DNA from 3 places in the Massilia consociata genome. Region 1 is predicted to be linked to each of the others. Evidence: predicted binding sites of a transcription regulator. Region 1 holds the regulator's gene; each other region holds the start of a gene.
The links. Region 1 encodes HrcA, which represses chaperone genes, less so after heat shock. Its sites were predicted from a motif close to TTAGCACTCNNNNNNNNNGAGTGCTAA; they were not measured.

Region 1 (5,601 bases):
GCGCAGGTAGCTCATGCAATCAACCCAGGCGTCGATGGAATCGGCATACGACTCCGGGAAGCCGAACGCGCGCCGGGATTCAAGGTGGAAGGAAGCCTCGTCGACGATGGCGGCGCCGTTCAGTTCCGCGACTGCCATGATCAAGCCTTCAGACCCAGCACGTCGTGCATGTCGAACAGGCCGCTGGGCTTGCCGGACAAGAAGCGCGCCGCGCGCAGGGCGCCGTGGGCGTAGGTCACGCGGCTGCTCGACTTGTGGCTGATCTCGATGCGTTCGCCGGTGCCCAGGAACATGACGGTATGGTCGCCCACCACGTCGCCGCCGCGCACGGTGGCAAAACCGATGGTCGACGGGTCGCGCTCGCCGGTCACGCCTTCGCGCCCGTAGACGGCACATTGCTTCAGGTCGCGCCCCAGGGCGTCGGCGATCACTTCGCCCATCTTGAGCGCGGTGCCGCTCGGCGCGTCGACCTTGTGGCGGTGGTGCGCTTCGACGATCTCGATGTCGTAGCCTTCGCTGAAGCTCTTGGCCGCCATTTCCAGCAGCTTGAGGGTGACGTTCACGCCCACGCTCATGTTCGGCGCGAATACCACGCCGACCTTTTCGCTGCCGGCACGGATGGCGGCCTTGCCGGCATCATCGAAGCCGGTGGTGCCGATCACCAGCTGCACGCCATTGGCGGCGCAGTATTCCAGGTGCTGCAGCGTGCCTTCGGGACGGGTGAAGTCGATCAGCACATCGGCATCCTTCAGCGCGGCGGCCAGGTCGGACTGGATGATCACGCCGGTCAGCTGGCCGGCAAAGGCGCCGGCATCCATGCCGATGGACGGCGACCCGGCGACGTCGAGCGCGCCCGCCAGCACGGCGTCGGGCGCGGCCTGGATGGCGTCGACCAGCATGCGGCCCATGCGGCCGCTGGCGCCGGCAACGGCGATTTTCAGTGGGGCGGTCATGGCTGCGCCGCTCATGGCTGGATCACCGGCGCGCCGCCGACCTTGGCCGGTTCCACCCGGCGGGTTTCCTGCTTGGCCTTGGTGCTCACCTTGGCCGGGCCGGCGATGCGGTCGATGTATTCGCGCTCGGTCGGCAGGTTGCCGCCTTCGAAGCGCTCGACCTGGTCGCCCTTGAAGAACACGGTGACGCGGCTGGTGGTCAGCTCGCCGTTGCCGCGCGCGAGGTAGAACGGGTAGTCCCAGCGGTCGGCGTGGAACATGTCGGTCAGCAGCGGGGTGCCCAGGATGAAGCGCACCTGCTCGCGGGTCTGGCCGACCTTCAGCTGGTCCAGCATCTCCTGCGAGACGAAGTTACCCTGCTGGATGTCGGGGCGGTAGGGCGAGAAGATCCACATGAACTTCTGCAGCTTGGTGGCCTGGACGGTCTGTGCGCCGGCGTTGGCGGCGGCTGCCGCTTTTTCGGCGTCGGCGGCGGTTGCGGCCGGGTCCGTGTTGACCGGTGGCGCCGGGCGCGTCTGGTTGCGCCAGGAGGCGCAGCCGGACAGCATCAAGGTGCATGCGAGGCCGGCCGCGAGCGCTGCCCGGGCAGAAAATCGACGAATTACAGCTTGTTTGACGCGCATAGGTAACCTCAAAACGTTTGAGCGGGAGCTCCAAAACGCTATATCATAAAGCACTCCGCCAATATACGAGCAACAAACATGAGCAACAACCCGACCGACCTGAAGGCCAGCGGCCTGAAGGCAACCTTGCCGCGCCTGAAAATCCTGGAAATCTTCCAGAACAGCGCCGTACGGCACCTGACGGCGGAAGATGTCTACAAGATCCTCTTGGCCGACAACATGGACGTGGGCCTGGCCACCGTCTACCGCGTCCTGACCCAGTTCGAGCAGGCCGGCCTGCTGAACCGCAACCACTTTGAAACCGGCAAGGCCATCTACGAGCTCAACGCCGGCTCGCACCACGACCACCTCGTCTGCCTTGACTGCGGCCACGTTGAAGAGTTCTACGATGAAGAGATCGAGTCGCGCCAGCACAAGATCGCGGTCGAGCGCGGGTACAAGATTGCCGAGCATTCGCTGGCAATCTATGGCAATTGCGTGAAGGTGGGCTGCCCTCGCAAGCAGTAATGTATTTTGCGCGTTCTGGTGCAAGGACGCGCTGGCGGTACGCTACGGAATTGGGTTCCGGCCTTCGCCGGAACGACGGTTTTAAGGTTACAGGTATCTCTTGAGGTTACAGGTATCAATTAGCAGTAGCGTTACTGCGAACTAAACCGACGTCATCCCGGCGAAGGCCGGGATCCAATTCCGCACCGCCGCCACCAACCCCAAACCGCGGCCACGTCGCCTCACGACTGGCTCAAGGCATTCGACAACAGCTTCGCCGTAATATCCACGATCGGAATCACCCGCTCATACGCCATGCGCGTCGGCCCGATGACCCCCAGGGTGCCGACGATGCGGCCGTTGACCTCGTACGGCGCCGTCACCACGCTCATCTCGTCCATCGGCACCAGCTTCGATTCGCCGCCGATGAAGATCTGCACCCCGCCCGCCTTGCTCGACACGTCGAGCAGCTGCATCAGCCCGGTCTTCTGCTCGAACATCTCGAACATCTGGCGCAACGATGTCATGTTCGACGACAGGTCGGACACGGACAGCAGGTTGCGCTCGCCGGCGATGACCATGTCGTCGCCCTCGGCCATCGCCTCGCTGCCCGCCTCCACCGCCACCTGCATCAGCTTGCCCATGTCGTCGCGCAGCTGGCGCAGCTCGCCCGTCAGGCGGTTGCGCACTTCGTCGAAGGTGAGGCCGGCGTAATTCTGGTTCAGGTAATTGGCCGATTGCGTCAGCTGCGCCGGCGTGTAGTCGACGTCGGTGAGCAGCAGGCGGTTCTGGACGTCGCCACGCGGGTCGACGATCACCAGCAGGATCCGTTTCTCGGACAGACGGAGGAATTCGATCTGCTGGAACACCGACTCGCGGCGCGGGCTTTGCACCACGCCGGCGAACTGCGACAGCGAAGACAGCATCTGCGCCGCGTTGGCGATGATCTTCTGCGGCTGCTGGCTTGGCAGGCGCATGTTCTGGGCGCCGACCGCGTGCTCGTCGATCTGCTGCACGGTGAGCAGGGTGTCCACGAACAGGCGGTAGCCGCGCGGGGTCGGGATCCTTCCGGCCGAGGTGTGCGGGCTGGCCACGTAACCCATTTCCTCGAGGTCGGCCATGATGTTGCGGATCGTGGCCGGCGACAGGTCGAGGCCGGAGATCTTCGACAGCGCGCGCGAGCCGACCGGCTGGCCGTCGGCGATGTAGCGCTCGACGAGGGCTTTGAGGAGGGTCTGTGCGCGGGGTTCGAGTTGCATGGGGTCGGCTATGCTGGAAGCGGAAAAGGCGGTGCCTTGTTTCACCCACATATTATGCCCGTTCGGCCGGACACAGCGCCAGTCATCCGTGCTCGCGCTTGAGCCAGTCGAGCAAACCGTCCAGGCTGGTCACTTCGGCATCCGGCCTGATCTCGCCGGCCAGGTCGTTAGCCTTGCCGATCCGGTTCATCCACACGGCGCGCAGCCCGGCGCGCTGGGCGCCCTGCACGTCCAGCAGCAGGTCGTCGCCCACATACACCGCTTCCCCGGGCGCGACGCCGAGGAGGCGGCAGCACTCCAGGAAGATCGACGGGTGCGGCTTGGCCACGCCAAAGGTGGGCGCGGCAACCGACGCGTCGAAATGGCGCGCCAGGCCGATCGTCTGCAGGTCGGCATTGCCGTTCGTAACCGAACCGAGCCGCACCCGGTTCTTCAGGCGCAGCAGCCCGGGCAACACATCATCGTAGGGGATCACCGCGTTGCGCGCGGCGAAGAATTCGGTCATCGCCAGCTCGACCTTGGACGCATCCTCGCCGGCCTGCTCGAACGCGGCGACCAGGCCGGCCCGGCGCAGCGCGCCGAGGTCGAGCTGGAATTCGGGCTGGCGCGCCAGCAATTCCAGCCGCGCCTGGCGCAAGGTCTCGATCGTGAACTGCTCGGCCACCCGCGGTGCGTGTGCGCGCAGCCACGCGAACAGGATCTGCTCGGCCTCGAGGATGACCGGCGCGATCGGCCACAACGTATCGTCGAGGTCGAACAGTACGGCTTTGGGCCAGGGGCGGCGCAGGAGCGTCATGGTGCGGTCCGGGTTGGAAGTGGTGAGCCCAAGGATAGCGAGCCCGCCGGTAGAAATCAAATCCGCACGGCTGCGCGATGCTGCCGCTACCGCCGGTTACACCGTGATACAAAGGCAAACCGTCCAGCGGCTTGCCAAATGGACTAAAATGTTGGGCGATTTGTCTAACCCTACAGTGCGATGCGCAGTGCTCATGCGGTGCAGGTGCGCGCGCCTTGTGCGATCTACCAGTCAGATTTTTTGGAGAAATTATGAAGAGTTCCAACCTGCGTGCCGGTGTCGCGCTGGCGTGCGCGCTGGCGCTGTCCGGCTGCGGCGGCAGCGACGGTGACATGTTCCTGGGAGGCGAGTTTGCCGGCGTGACGAAGCCGGGCCTGGTATTGCAGAACAACGGCGGTTCGGACCTACCCATCACGCCGACCGGCAATGGCTCGGGCAGGTTCGCTTTCGCCGAGCTGGTGGAAACCGATTCGCGCTACAGCGTGACGGTCAAGAGCACCCCGAGCAATGCCGAAAAGTGCGAAGTCAGCAACGGTACCGGCAAGGTGGCCTTCGACATCACGAACATCTATGTCTACTGCACCATCAAGACGCACGCGCTGACGGGCACCATCACCGGCCTGACCGGCAACCTGGTGCTGGTGAACGGTTCGGACCGCATCCCGGTGGCCGCCGGTGCAACCACCTTCGCGATGAGCCGGGTGAACGAAGATGCACCGTACGGCGTTGCCATCCTGACCCAGCCCGACAACCAGACCTGCACCGTCGCCAACGGCAGCGGCACGATGGGCACCTCCGACGTCAGCAACGTGACCGTCAGCTGCGTCAACCGAACCTAATTCTCCTGGAGCTCATCGAATGAAGTTTTCCCTGATCCGTCCGGCAAGCGTGCTGGCACTGGCCCTCGGCCTCGCCTCGTGCGGCGGTGGCGAGGACACCTACCCGATCGCAGGCACGGTCAACGGCCTCGTGTACCCGGGCCTGGTGCTGACCGCGAATGGCAACACCCTGTCGGTCGCACCGCCGGCCAAGGCCGGCGAAGACGTGCGCTTCGTCTTCCCGAAAGAACTCAAGTATGGCGACGAGTTCAGGGTAACCGTCACCGGGCAACCGGCGCACCAGACTTGCGGCATACCGAGGGAGCTCGAGCGCAGCAGCTACGGTACCGGCGGCGAGCTGGCCCAGATCAATGCCTATATCCAGTGCAGCATCAATGCGTACGAAATCGGCGGCGAGATCACCGGCCTGCCCGGCAATACCGAATTGGTCCTGGCCAACGGCAGTAGCGGCGGCACGTTTACGGCGAACCCGACTGTAGACGGCGTCATCAAGTACGCCCTGCCAGCCGTCCAGTATGGCGTGACCTATGGCGTGACGGTGCTGAAGCAACCGGCCGGGCACTTCTGCACGGTACAGAACCCGACCGGCACCATGGGCGACGAACCAGTGACCAATATCAACGTCACCTGCGTCCGGACCTGAGA
Region 2 (5,601 bases), on a different contig from region 1:
TGCAGGCTCAGGATGCTGCCGGTCTCGGTGTCGTCCACCAGGATCTCGTCGCCCTGCTGGGAAACGAGGAAGCTCTCGCGGCGGCGCACGTCGTTGGCGCGGTTTTCCACGAACGTGAGCTGGTAGTACTTCCTGCCGTTGATCTCGCGCGGCGCCGGGTCGTCTTCGATGACGGCGCCGTGCGCCTTGCCCTTCGAGCGCTTCTCGATCTGCTCGGACCAGGCCTTCAGCTCGGGGACGGCGAGCAGGGCGCTCATCGCCTGCTCCTTCGTGCGTACCGGCGCTTCCTGTACCTTTGCCGGGGCCGGCTTGGCCGCTTCCTCGCGCTCGGCGCGCTTGCAGCCGCCCGCGCTCATGGCCAGGGCCACGATGAGCGGCGCGGCCAGCAGGGACAGGGAGGGGCGGGTTGCAGCGCGTGGGAACATGGATTGCCTCGTTTGGTGACAGGGCAGTCTACACCTTGCGTGTTTCAGCGGCAATATTGCCCTCATGCCGACAATGCCAGGCCATGTTCTTCGCACCAGGCGCGCATGGCGGCGAGGGTGCGCGCCTGGCGGAAGGCGTGCCAGCGCGCCAGCAGGCCGCGGCTATCCGCCAGTTTCGCGAAGCGTTCGAAGCCGCCGGCGCCGCGCAGCATCCCGGCGACGGCATCCTCGTCGCCCGGCATGTGCTCCCGCACGAAATCGCGCACCAGCGCCTGGCCCAGGCCGAGGCGCCCCAGGCCGGGGACGGGGAGGTATCTTCCTTCTTCGCGGATGTCATCGGGCAGCCGGTCGTGGCTGCCCACCATGTCGGCGCGCACCAGCACCGTGCCGCTCCGGGGATCGACCCAGGCTCGCCCCGCGCGCGGCGGGTCGGCCAGGATCATCGCGTTTTCGAGTTCGTCCGCGTTCACGGTCGCCATGCTCGCCTCCAAAAGAAAAAAGCCTGCAAGGTTCAACCTTACAGGCTTTTCGGTGCTGGGCAGCGCCGGAAAGACCGGCGCCATTCCTGGACTATTACATCATGCCGTCCATGCCGCCCATGCCGCCCATGCCACCCATGCCGCCCATGCCGCCGGCCGGCTTGTCTTCGACGACTTCCGAGACCATGCAGTCGGTGGTCAGCATCAGGCCGGCGATCGACGCTGCGTTCTGCAGGGCCGAGCGGGTGACCTTGGCCGGATCCAGCACGCCCATTTCGACCATGTCGCCGTAGGTGCCGTTGGCGGCGTTGTAGCCGTAGTTGCCCTGGCCGGCCAGCACGGCTGCCACGACGACCGACGGCTCGTCGCCGGCGTTCTGGACGATCATGCGCAGCGGCTCTTCCATGGCGCGCAGGACGATCTTGATACCTGCGTCCTGGTCCGGGTTGTCGCCCTTGATGTCCAGCGAAGCACGTGCGCGCAGCAGGGCCACGCCGCCGCCCGGGACGATGCCTTCTTCCACGGCAGCGCGGGTTGCGTGCAGCGCGTCTTCCACGCGTGCCTTCTTCTCTTTCATCTCGACTTCGGTGGCTGCACCGACGCGGATCACGGCAACGCCGCCGGCCAGCTTGGCCACGCGCTCTTGCAGTTTTTCGCGGTCGTAGTCCGAGGTCGCTTCTTCGATCTGGATGCGCACTTGCTTGACGCGTGCCTCGATCGATTCAGCCGAGCCGGCGCCGTCGATGATGATGGTGTTTTCCTTGCCCACTTCGACGCGCTTGGCCTGGCCCAGCTCGTTCAGGGTGACTTTTTCCAGGGTCAGGCCGACTTCTTCGGCGATCACCTGGCCACCGGTCAGGATGGCGATGTCTTCCAGCATGGCCTTGCGGCGGTCGCCGAAGCCCGGAGCCTTGACGGCGACGGTTTTCAGGATGCCACGGATGTTGTTGACCACCAGGGTAGCCAGCGCTTCGCCTTCGATGTCTTCGGCGATGATCACCAGCGGACGGCCGGCCTTGGCGACTTGTTCCAGCACCGGCAGCAGGTCACGGATGTTCGAGATCTTCTTGTCGCACAGCAGGACGAACGGGTTCTCGTGAACGGCAACCTGCTTGTCCGGGTTGTTGATGAAGTACGGCGACAGGTAGCCGCGGTCGAACTGCATGCCTTCCACGATGTCCAGCTCGTCGTTCAGCGACTTGCCGTCTTCGACGGTGATGACGCCTTCCTTGCCGACTTTTTCCATCGCTTCGGCGATGCGCTCGCCGATCGAGGTTTCCGAGTTGGCCGAGATGGCGCCAACCTGGGCGATTTCCTTCGAGGTGGTGGTCGGCTTGGCGATCTTCTTCAGTTCTTCGACGGTGGCGGCGACGGCCTTGTCGATGCCGCGCTTCAGGTCCATCGGGTTCATGCCGGCGGCAACGAACTTCATGCCTTCGCGCACGATGGCTTGTGCCAGCACGGTCGCGGTGGTGGTGCCGTCACCGGCGTTGTCGCTGGTCTTCGAAGCGACTTCCTTGACCATCTGCGCGCCCATGTTCTGCAGCTTGTCCTTCAGTTCGATCTCTTTCGCGACCGAGACGCCGTCCTTGGTGACGGTCGGGGCGCCGAACGAGCGCTCCAGCACCACGTTGCGGCCTTTCGGGCCCAGGGTGACCTTGACTGCGTTGGCGAGGATGTTGACGCCTTCAACCATCTTGGCGCGCGCTGCGTCGCCGAAAATTACTTCTTTAGCTGCCATTTGTTATTTCTCCGAATGAATTCGTGAATGTAGTACGGGAGGAGTGCGTTGATTGGCCGATTACTGGCTGACGACGGCCATGATGTCTTCTTCGCGCATCACCAGCAGTTCCTGGCCATCGACCTTGACGGCCTGGCCCGAGTACTTGCCGAACAAAACGCGGTCACCGACCTTCACTTCCAGCGCGCGGACCTGGCCGTTTTCCTGCACCTTGCCGTTGCCGACAGCCAGGATCTCGCCCTGGTCCGGCTTTTCAGCGGCCGCATCAGGGATGATCAGGCCGGATGCAGTCTTGGTCTCCTGGTCGAGACGCTTCACGATTACGCGATCGTGCAGAGGACGAAGGTTCATGCAAAACTCCTTATTTTTCAGTGGTTTGACTAGCTATTCAGTACCGCCGCCAGCGTGGCGTCGGTTTCGGAATTTGTATAAGCGGTTGTTAGCACTCTCTACTAACGAGTGCTAATTATAGGGATCATAACACCCTATTTCAAGACGCTATGTGTGTGCGCTAACCGACTTTTTTGACAGAACACAATGTAATGAAAGGCTGTGTTCAAGCAGGATGTGGTCTCGTGTGCAACAGCCGGGCAGGTTACACTGGATGGCGAGCCCATGACGCACGCGAGGCGCGCCACCATTTTTTGCGCCTGGGCGCGCATGCGACCTGCGACCGTCAGCGTTTGCGATTCGGTTGACGGAAAAACCATCTCAGTCCTATAGTGTCGAATGATTTCCGAATTCCAAGACCTCTCAGACAAAATCGACCGGCTCGCCCAGCTGACCCAGTCGCTGCGTGCCGAGAACTATCTTCTTCGCCAGGCCAATGCCCTGCTGAGCGCCGAGAACATCGCGTTCAAGGAGCGGCTGAACCAGGCGCAGCGCCGCGTCGAGGCGCTGCTCGAACACTTCCCGGCACCCGGGGCAGAGGGCGGCGACGGCAGTGCCGGCGCCGATGAGGGTGCCCCCGGAGACGGCGCCGCGCCGGGCGCCCGCGACAGCGAGGCCTCCCAATGATCTATCTCGATTGCACCATCATGGGCCAGCCCTATCGCCTGGCCTGCCGCGAAGGCGAAGAGCGCACGCTGCGCGAAGCCGTCCATTACCTCGACGGCAAGATGTGCGCGCTGCGCGATTCGGGCAAGGTCAAGGGGACCGACCGCATCGCCGTCATGGCCGCGCTGAGCGTGGCGGCGGAATTCCTGTCGGTGAAGTCGCCTCAGGGACCGCTCTCGGACATGTCGATCCTCGAGGTCAAGCAGAGGCTGGAAGCGATGCACACCGTGCTCGACAGTGCACTGTCGCCACAGGAAAATTTGTCCTGAGGTCTCAATTTCGTTTGACATGGCGGAGCAAGCGAGTAAACTGCGCACTACCCTGCGGTGTTCGAGATTTGCCATATATTCCTTGAACCATTTTCGTGCATAGGTTGTGGGACATGTTCGATGGGCGTGAGCGTCGCTAGTCCGACGAACCCGAAATTGAACTGACTGCGACCACCTTGAACCGTCAGGTTCGGGATGCCGGCAAAAACGGCACAGGCGGGGCTACACACACGAGCGGTTGCGCACTTCGGTACGCAGCCGCTTTTTTATTGGTTTTTTGTAGGTGAGGCGCGATGCGCTATTGGTTGATGAAATCCGAGCCCGACGAAGTCAGTTTCGAGGACGTCTTGGCCGCCCCGGACCGCACCGTCGCCTGGTTCGGCGTACGTAACTACCAGGCGCGCAATTTCATGCGCGACGCCATGTCGGTCGGCGACGGCATCCTGTTCTACCACTCCAGCTGCGCCGTGCCCGGCGTGGCCGGCATCGCCGAAGTGGCGAGCACGCCGTACCCGGACGCGACCCAGTTCGACCGCGCCGGCAAGTACTTCGACCCGAAGGCGACGCCGGAACAACCGCGCTGGATCTCGGTGGACGTGCGCGCGGTGGAGGCCGGGCGGTTCCTGGCGCTGTCCGAGATGCGCGCCATCCCCGCGCTGGAAGACATGGTGCTGCTGCAGAAGGGCAGCCGGCTGTCGATCTCGCCCGTCACCCCGGGCCAGTGGAGCACCATCGTTTCCCTGCTGCGCGAAGGGGAGCGCTGATGGACATCGGCTTGATCCTGGCGCTGCTGGCCATGGGCACCTTCGGCGGTTTCGCGGCCGGCTTGCTCGGCATCGGCGGCGGCATGGTGCTGGTCCCGTTCATCACGATGATCTTCACCGCGCGCGGTTTCAACCCCGAGCTGGTGATCCACATGGCGATCGCCACCTCGCTGGCCACCATCCTGTTCACGTCCCTGTCCTCGGTGCGCGCCCACCACAAGCACGGTGCGGTGCTGTGGCCCGTGGTGAAGCTGCTGGCGCCGGGCATCCTGGTCGGCTCCTGGATCGGCCCCTGGTTCGGCAAGCAGATGGATGCGTCGGTACTGGCGGCCTTCTTCGGCGTGTTCGTCGCGTTCTCCGCCACCCAGATGCTGGTCGGGAAAAAGCCCGCCGCCGCGCGCGAGCTGCCCGGCAAGCCGGGCATGTTCGCGGCCGGCGGCTTGATCGGCATCCTGTCGGGGATCGTCGGCGCCGGCGGGGGTTTCATTTCCGTACCCTTCATGACCTGGTGTAACGTGCGCATCCACAATGCGGTGGCGACCAGCGCGGCCCTGGGCTTTCCGATCGCGCTCTCCGGAACCCTCTCGAACATCTGGTTCGGCTGGGGCGAGCCCGGGTTGCCGGCGTATTCGCTCGGTTTCATCTACGTGCCGGCGCTGGCCATCATCGTACTGGCCAGCGTGACGATGGCGCCGCTCGGCGCGCGCACCGCCCACAAGATGCCGGTGCGCCAGTTGCAGAAGGTGTTCGCGGTGATCCTGTATGCCCTGGCGGCCTACATGTTCTGGAAGGCGGTCAACTAGGGCTGTCCGACGGAGCTGGAAGGCGTACGGCATATCAAATCGAGCATGCTTTCCGGCGACGCCG
Region 3 (5,601 bases), on a different contig from region 1:
GCAACAACGTCACCGTGATCTCGCAGCAGTCGGGCGACCCGGCCGCCGTCGCCTTCGACGCAGTGCAGTCGGGCAAGGCGAAGGGCGTGGATGTGGTCATGGTCGACACGGCCGGCCGCCTGCCGACCCAGCTGCACCTGATGGAAGAGCTCAAGAAGATCAAGCGCGTGATCGGCAAGGGCATGGAAAGCGCGCCGCACGAGACCCTGCTCGTCATCGACGGCAATACCGGCCAGAACGCGCTGGCGCAGGTAAAGGCCTTCGACGATGCGCTGCAGCTGACCGGCCTGATCATCACCAAGCTGGACGGCACCGCCAAGGGCGGCGTGCTGGCGGCGATCGCGCGTACCCGCCCGGTGCCGGTGTACTTCATCGGTGTGGGCGAGAAGCTGGACGACCTGCAGCCGTTCGACGCCGAAGAATTCGTCGACGCCTTGCTCGGTTAAACAGAACGGCACCCATGATCGAGTTCCAGTCCGTCTCCAAACAATATTCCACCGATGCCTACGCGCTGCGCGACGTGTCCCTCGACATCGCCAAGGGCGAGCTGGTCTACCTGGCCGGCCCGTCCGGCGCCGGCAAGTCGACCCTGATGAAGATGGTGGCCGCCGTCGAGCGTCCCACCAGCGGCACGGTGACCGTCAACGGCCAGGACATCGGCCGCATCGGCAAGGCCGGCATCCCCTTCCTGCGCCGTAACCTGGGACTGATCTTCCAGCACCAGCGCCTGCTCAACGACCGCAACATCCTCGGCAACGTGATGCTGCCACTGCTCGTCACCGGCGCCCCCAGGGCGCAGGCCGAGCAGCGCGCCCGCGCGGCGCTCGACAAGGTCGGCCTGCTGGAGCGCGCCAGGGCGATGCCGCTGGAGCTGTCCGGCGGCGAACAGCAGCGCGTGGCGGTCGCGCGCGCCATCGTCAACCGCCCGCAGATCATCCTGGCCGACGAACCGACCGCGAACCTCGACCGCGTGGCGGCCGACAAGGTGCTCGACGCGCTGCGCGCCTTCAATGCCGTGGGCGTGACCTGCGTGATCTCGACCCACGACGACCAGGTGCTCGACAGCGCCGCGGCGCGCGTGATCCGCCTCGAACAGGGACAGCTTGTCGATGCAGCCCGCCCCGGAGGCGCCGTATGAGCCCGTGGTTCCGCCAGCACCGCTTCGCGCTCGGCGCGGCGCTGTCCACCGTGCGCAAGGCGCCCGGGAGCTTCCTGTTCAACGTGGTCGTCATCGCCCTGGCGCTGACCCTGCCCTTTGCCGGCATCACCCTGCTCGACAACGTGCGGCCGCTGTCGCAACAGCTGTCGGTCGATCCCGAGATCAGCCTGTTCATGAAGCTGGAGGCCACCCGCGAGGAAGCCGCCGCGCTGGCGCCGCAGATCCGGGCGATCGCCGCCACGGGCGGGCGCGCGGATGTCGAATTCGTCCCGCGCGAGGAAGCGCTGGCCGCGATGAAGGCAACGAGCGGCCTGGGCGACGTGATCGATACGCTCGGGGAAAACCCGCTGCCCGACAGCTACAAGATGACGCTCGGCGGCAGCGGCGCCGCGGGCCAGGTGGATGCCATGGTCGAGCAACTGCGCTCCCTGCCGGGCGTCGATGTGGTGCAGGTGGATTCGGTCTGGGTCAAGCGCCTCGCCGCGGCCCTGAACGTCCTGCGCCTGGCCCTGCTGCTGCTGGCCATCACGCTCGGCATCGTCGTCATCGCGGTCGTGTTCAACACGATCCGCCTGCAGGTGCTGACGCAGAAGGAAGAGATCGCCGTTTCCAAGCTGCTGGGCGCGACGGACAACTTCATCCACCGTCCGTTCTATTACACGGGCGCCCTGCTCGGCCTGTGCGCCGGCGCCGTGGCGCTGGGCGTGGTGGCGCTGGGACTGGCGCCCCTGAACGGCGCCATCGCCGACTTCGCACGCCTGTACGAGTCCGCGTTCCAGCTGGCGCCGCTCGGCGCCCTGGAAATGGCCGGCGTGCTGGCGATCAGCGCCGGACTCGGCCTGATCGGCGCCATGCTGTCGGTGCAGCGCCACCTGGCGCGGGTACGTTGACCTGACCTGACCGCAGGGTGGAGGGACGCGCCGTCCACCCTGCAACAAGGTTTGCGCCCTCTGGCGAAACTGCTTAGCCGTCCCTCCCTACGCTCAGACGGGTTGAAATCCTACAGAGCGTCCCCAGCGAACGTGCGCCATCCAACAGAAGGCGTCAAGACGCGCCTTTAACCTGTCTTCAAGGCGGTTTTCCAGTACTTCTGGGCTCATTTTTGAGCTGAATCAATCGAATCAAGGTCGTCTGCTCTACAGTGGAAACGACAGGTTTTTGATTCTCTCAGGCAATACTTTAGCCAAACTTAATCGATTCCGGCAAAGCGATGGCTTGCCTAGCACTCACCCCAGGAGAGTGCTAATATATGACTCGAATACAGAGAAAATCAAGGAAAGCATCCAGTAACAGGCGGTAACGCTGCTGTCGCGCGGCATGGGTCCGTGGCACATTGAGGATGCAGCAAGATTACTACGAGGGAAATGAATATGTCCGCACAATCCGCATTGGTTCCAGCTGGAAGTCGTGCTCTGGGACTTGGTTTCACCGGCAATCTCGGCAACATCGACGCCTACATCTCGGCCGTCAACCGTCTGCCGATGCTGTCCCACGAGGAAGAAATCTCGCTGGCCAAGTCGCTGCGGGAAAAGAATGACCTGGAAGCGGCGCAAAAACTGGTCCTGTCGCACCTGCGCCTGGTGGTGTCGATCGCGCGCGGCTACCTCGGCTACGGCCTGCCGCACGCTGACCTGATCCAGGAAGGCAACATCGGCCTGATGAAGGCAGTGAAGCGCTTCGACCCGAACCAGGGCGTGCGTCTCGTGTCGTACGCGATGCACTGGATCAAGGCCGAGATGCACGAATACATCCTGAAGAACTGGCGCCTGGTGAAGGTCGCCACGACCAAGGCCCAGCGCAAGCTGTTCTTCAACCTGCGCAGCAACAAGACCGGCCTGGACGCCATGTCGCCAGCCCAGGTGGACGAACTGGCCAAGATGCTCGACGTCAAGCGCGAAGAAGTCATCGAGATGGAAACCCGCCTGTCGGGCCGCGACATCGCGCTCGAATCGCCGACCGACGACGAGGACGACAAGTTCGCCCCGATCGCCTACCTGTCGTCGGACCAGCAGGAACCGACCAGGGTGCTGGAGGCCGAGCAGGTCACCCGCCTGCAGTCGGAAGGCCTGGAGACCGCCCTGTCGAAACTGGACCCGCGTTCGCGCCGCATCGTCGAAGCGCGCTGGCTGGCCAACGACGACGGCTCGGGCGCCACGCTGCACACGCTGGCCGAGGAGTTCGGCGTGTCGGCCGAGCGTATCCGCCAGATCGAATCGGCTGCGCTGAAGAAGATGAAGGGTGCGCTGGCGGCTTACGTGTAAGCCGGCCTGCATCCCGACAGGAAGAACGGTCTGGTCGCTTCGGCGGCCGGGCCGTTTTCTTTTAGGGCCTGGCGGCAGCAACTGTGGCCCCGGCTAGGCCTGCCATCGCATCAGGGTTTCCGGATGCCCAGTGTGCTCGTCCGGCCGTTCGCCGAACGCGACGAATCCATGCCTTGCATAAAATCGCCGGGCGGCCTGATTGGCCGAATACACGCTCAGTTCGAGCACGCTGCGGCGGGTCTTGGCATCGGCCAGGAGCAGGCTGCCAATACCCCCGGCCTGGCTGTCCGGGTCGACGAACAGCGCGGCCAGCACGTCGCCGTGCAGACTGTAGAACCCGGCTACCGCACCGTCGCGCTCGAATACATAAGTTGTCGCCACGGGCAGATACAGCGTGCGCATGCTGTCGCGCTGTGCGTGCCAGAACGCTGCGTCGATAAAACCATGCGCCTGGACCGATGCGCGCAGCCAGATATCCAGCACCTTCTCCATGTCGTGGACGCATTTTTTCCGAATCACCGGCTCAATCTCCCTGCCGACCTCATGTGGTCACAAAAACTGTAACACGTCTTTCCTCGCCGGCATGCGGTGCGCCGGGCAAACCATCTTTTCCGCTTGCGAAAACGTGTTCGGCATCCCCCGGCTAGAATGACAACTTTCATCCGGCATGTTCAAGGAGACCCCGATGACCGACCCGTACGTCCCACCGAAAGTCTGGACCCCGCCCGCCTCTTCCGGCGGCACCTTCGCCAACATCAACCGCCCGGTTGCCGGGCCGACCCACGAGGCCGCGCTTCCGGTCGGCAAGCACCCGCTGCAGCTGTACTCGCTGGCCACGCCGAATGGCGTCAAGGTGACGATCATGCTGGAAGAGCTGCTGGCGCTCGGCCACACGGGGGCCGAATACGATGCCTGGCTCATCAAGATCAACGAAGGGGCGCAGTTCTCGAGCGGCTTCGTCGAGATCAATCCGAACTCGAAGATCCCGGCCATGGTCGACCGCAGCGCAGTGGGGTCGAATTCGGAACCGGTACGCGTGTTCGAATCGGGCTCGATCCTGGTCTATCTTGCCGAGAAATTCGGCGCCTTCCTCCCGAAGGACGGCGTGGCGCGGGTCGAGACCATGAACTGGCTGTTCTGGCAGATGGGCTCGGCGCCCTTCGTGGGCGGCGGCTTCGGCCACTTCTACGCCTATGCGCCGGAAAAGCTGCAATACCCGATCGACCGCTATGCGATGGAAACCAAGCGCCAGCTCGACGTGCTGGAGCGCCAACTAGCCAACCACCGCTACGTCGCCGGCAGCGAATACACGATCGCCGACATGGCGATCTGGCCCTGGTACGGCGGCATGGTGCGCGGCGAACTCTACGAGGCCGGCGAATTCCTCGCCGTGCACGAGTACAAGAACGTGCGCCGCTGGGCCGACGAGATCGCGGCCCGCCCCGCCGTCGTCCGCGGCCGCAAGGTCAACCGCGTGCGCGGCGAACCGGGCGAGCAGGTGCCGGAGCGGCACGACGCGTCCGACCTCGATTGAGGGTCGTCCGGCACCCGCTTCCGTATTCATGCCAGGTCAGCCCGATTTCATGTCGCCGGAATCGCGGTTCATCCCATTTCGCTGCGGGGACGTACGGGGCTGAGTAAAGTTGTCCATCCAAAAACACAGGATGGACACGACATGAAATCGATACTGTTCGGCCTGGCGGCGCTGCTCGCCATGCCCCCGGCCCATGCCGAAGACGCTGCCGGCCACTGGAAGGGCCGCATTGCCAATTCCCTGGATGTGCTCCTGCAATTTGACAGGACGACGGAAGGACAATGGCAAGGCACGATGGCTGTTCCACAACAGGCCATGAGCACGAAGGTGGATCAGCTGCAGGTGACGGAAGAGCAGGTCAGCTTCCGGCTGGTCGCACTCAATGCCGGCTATGCGGCGCGCTGGAACCAGCAAGGCAAGGTGTGGGAAGGCACCTGGACCCAGCAGGGCCGGACCGTCCCCCTGGTCCTCGCGCGTACCGACGCCGACGCCCGCAAACCGAAGCGCCCGCAGGAAGACGCTATCGCCGCACGCGCGCCGGGCTATACGAGCAGCGAAGTCAGCTTCGCCAACACGGCCGCCGGGCTCACCCTGGCGGGCAGCTTCAGCGTCCCCCATGGCAAGGGACCGTTCCCCGCTGTCGTGCT

Region 2: groES (co-chaperone GroES) is a predicted target of HrcA. The motif match lies at 3,085-3,111, and genes of this name have one in related genera.
Region 3: rpoH (RNA polymerase sigma factor RpoH) is a predicted target of HrcA. The motif match lies at 2,379-2,405, and genes of this name have one in related genera.

Annotation. Positions count from the first base shown of each region.
Region 1 is NZ_JBHLWP010000019.1:97,311-102,911, reverse strand. Features, by position in the region: gene ACFFJK_RS19955 (barstar family protein) at 1-138, opposite strand, end outside; gene dapB (4-hydroxy-tetrahydrodipicolinate reductase) at 141-953, opposite strand; gene ACFFJK_RS19945 (outer membrane protein assembly factor BamE) at 965-1,501, opposite strand; gene fur (ferric iron uptake transcriptional regulator) at 1,655-2,083, shown strand; gene hrcA (heat-inducible transcriptional repressor HrcA) at 2,305-3,321, opposite strand; gene ACFFJK_RS19930 (HAD family hydrolase) at 3,404-4,117, opposite strand; gene ACFFJK_RS19925 (hypothetical protein) at 4,369-4,956, shown strand; gene ACFFJK_RS19920 (hypothetical protein) at 4,976-5,599, shown strand.
Region 2 is NZ_JBHLWP010000013.1:492,152-497,752, reverse strand. Features, by position in the region: gene ACFFJK_RS15570 (hypothetical protein) at 1-425, opposite strand, end outside; gene ACFFJK_RS15565 (hypothetical protein) at 488-904, opposite strand; gene groL (chaperonin GroEL) at 999-2,645, opposite strand; gene groES (co-chaperone GroES) at 2,706-2,996, opposite strand; gene ACFFJK_RS15550 (hypothetical protein) at 3,375-3,662, shown strand; gene ACFFJK_RS15545 (cell division protein ZapA) at 3,659-3,970, shown strand; RNA gene ssrS (6S RNA) at 4,017-4,197, shown strand; gene ACFFJK_RS15535 (EVE domain-containing protein) at 4,264-4,734, shown strand; gene ACFFJK_RS15530 (sulfite exporter TauE/SafE family protein) at 4,734-5,537, shown strand.
Region 3 is NZ_JBHLWP010000006.1:227,147-232,747, forward strand. Features, by position in the region: gene ftsY (signal recognition particle-docking protein FtsY) at 1-446, shown strand, start outside; gene ACFFJK_RS05135 (cell division ATP-binding protein FtsE) at 461-1,138, shown strand; gene ftsX (permease-like cell division protein FtsX) at 1,135-2,049, shown strand; gene rpoH (RNA polymerase sigma factor RpoH) at 2,530-3,420, shown strand; gene ACFFJK_RS05150 (GNAT family N-acetyltransferase) at 3,514-3,912, opposite strand; gene yghU (glutathione-dependent disulfide-bond oxidoreductase) at 4,106-4,954, shown strand; gene ACFFJK_RS05160 (alpha/beta hydrolase family protein) at 5,096-5,601, shown strand, end outside.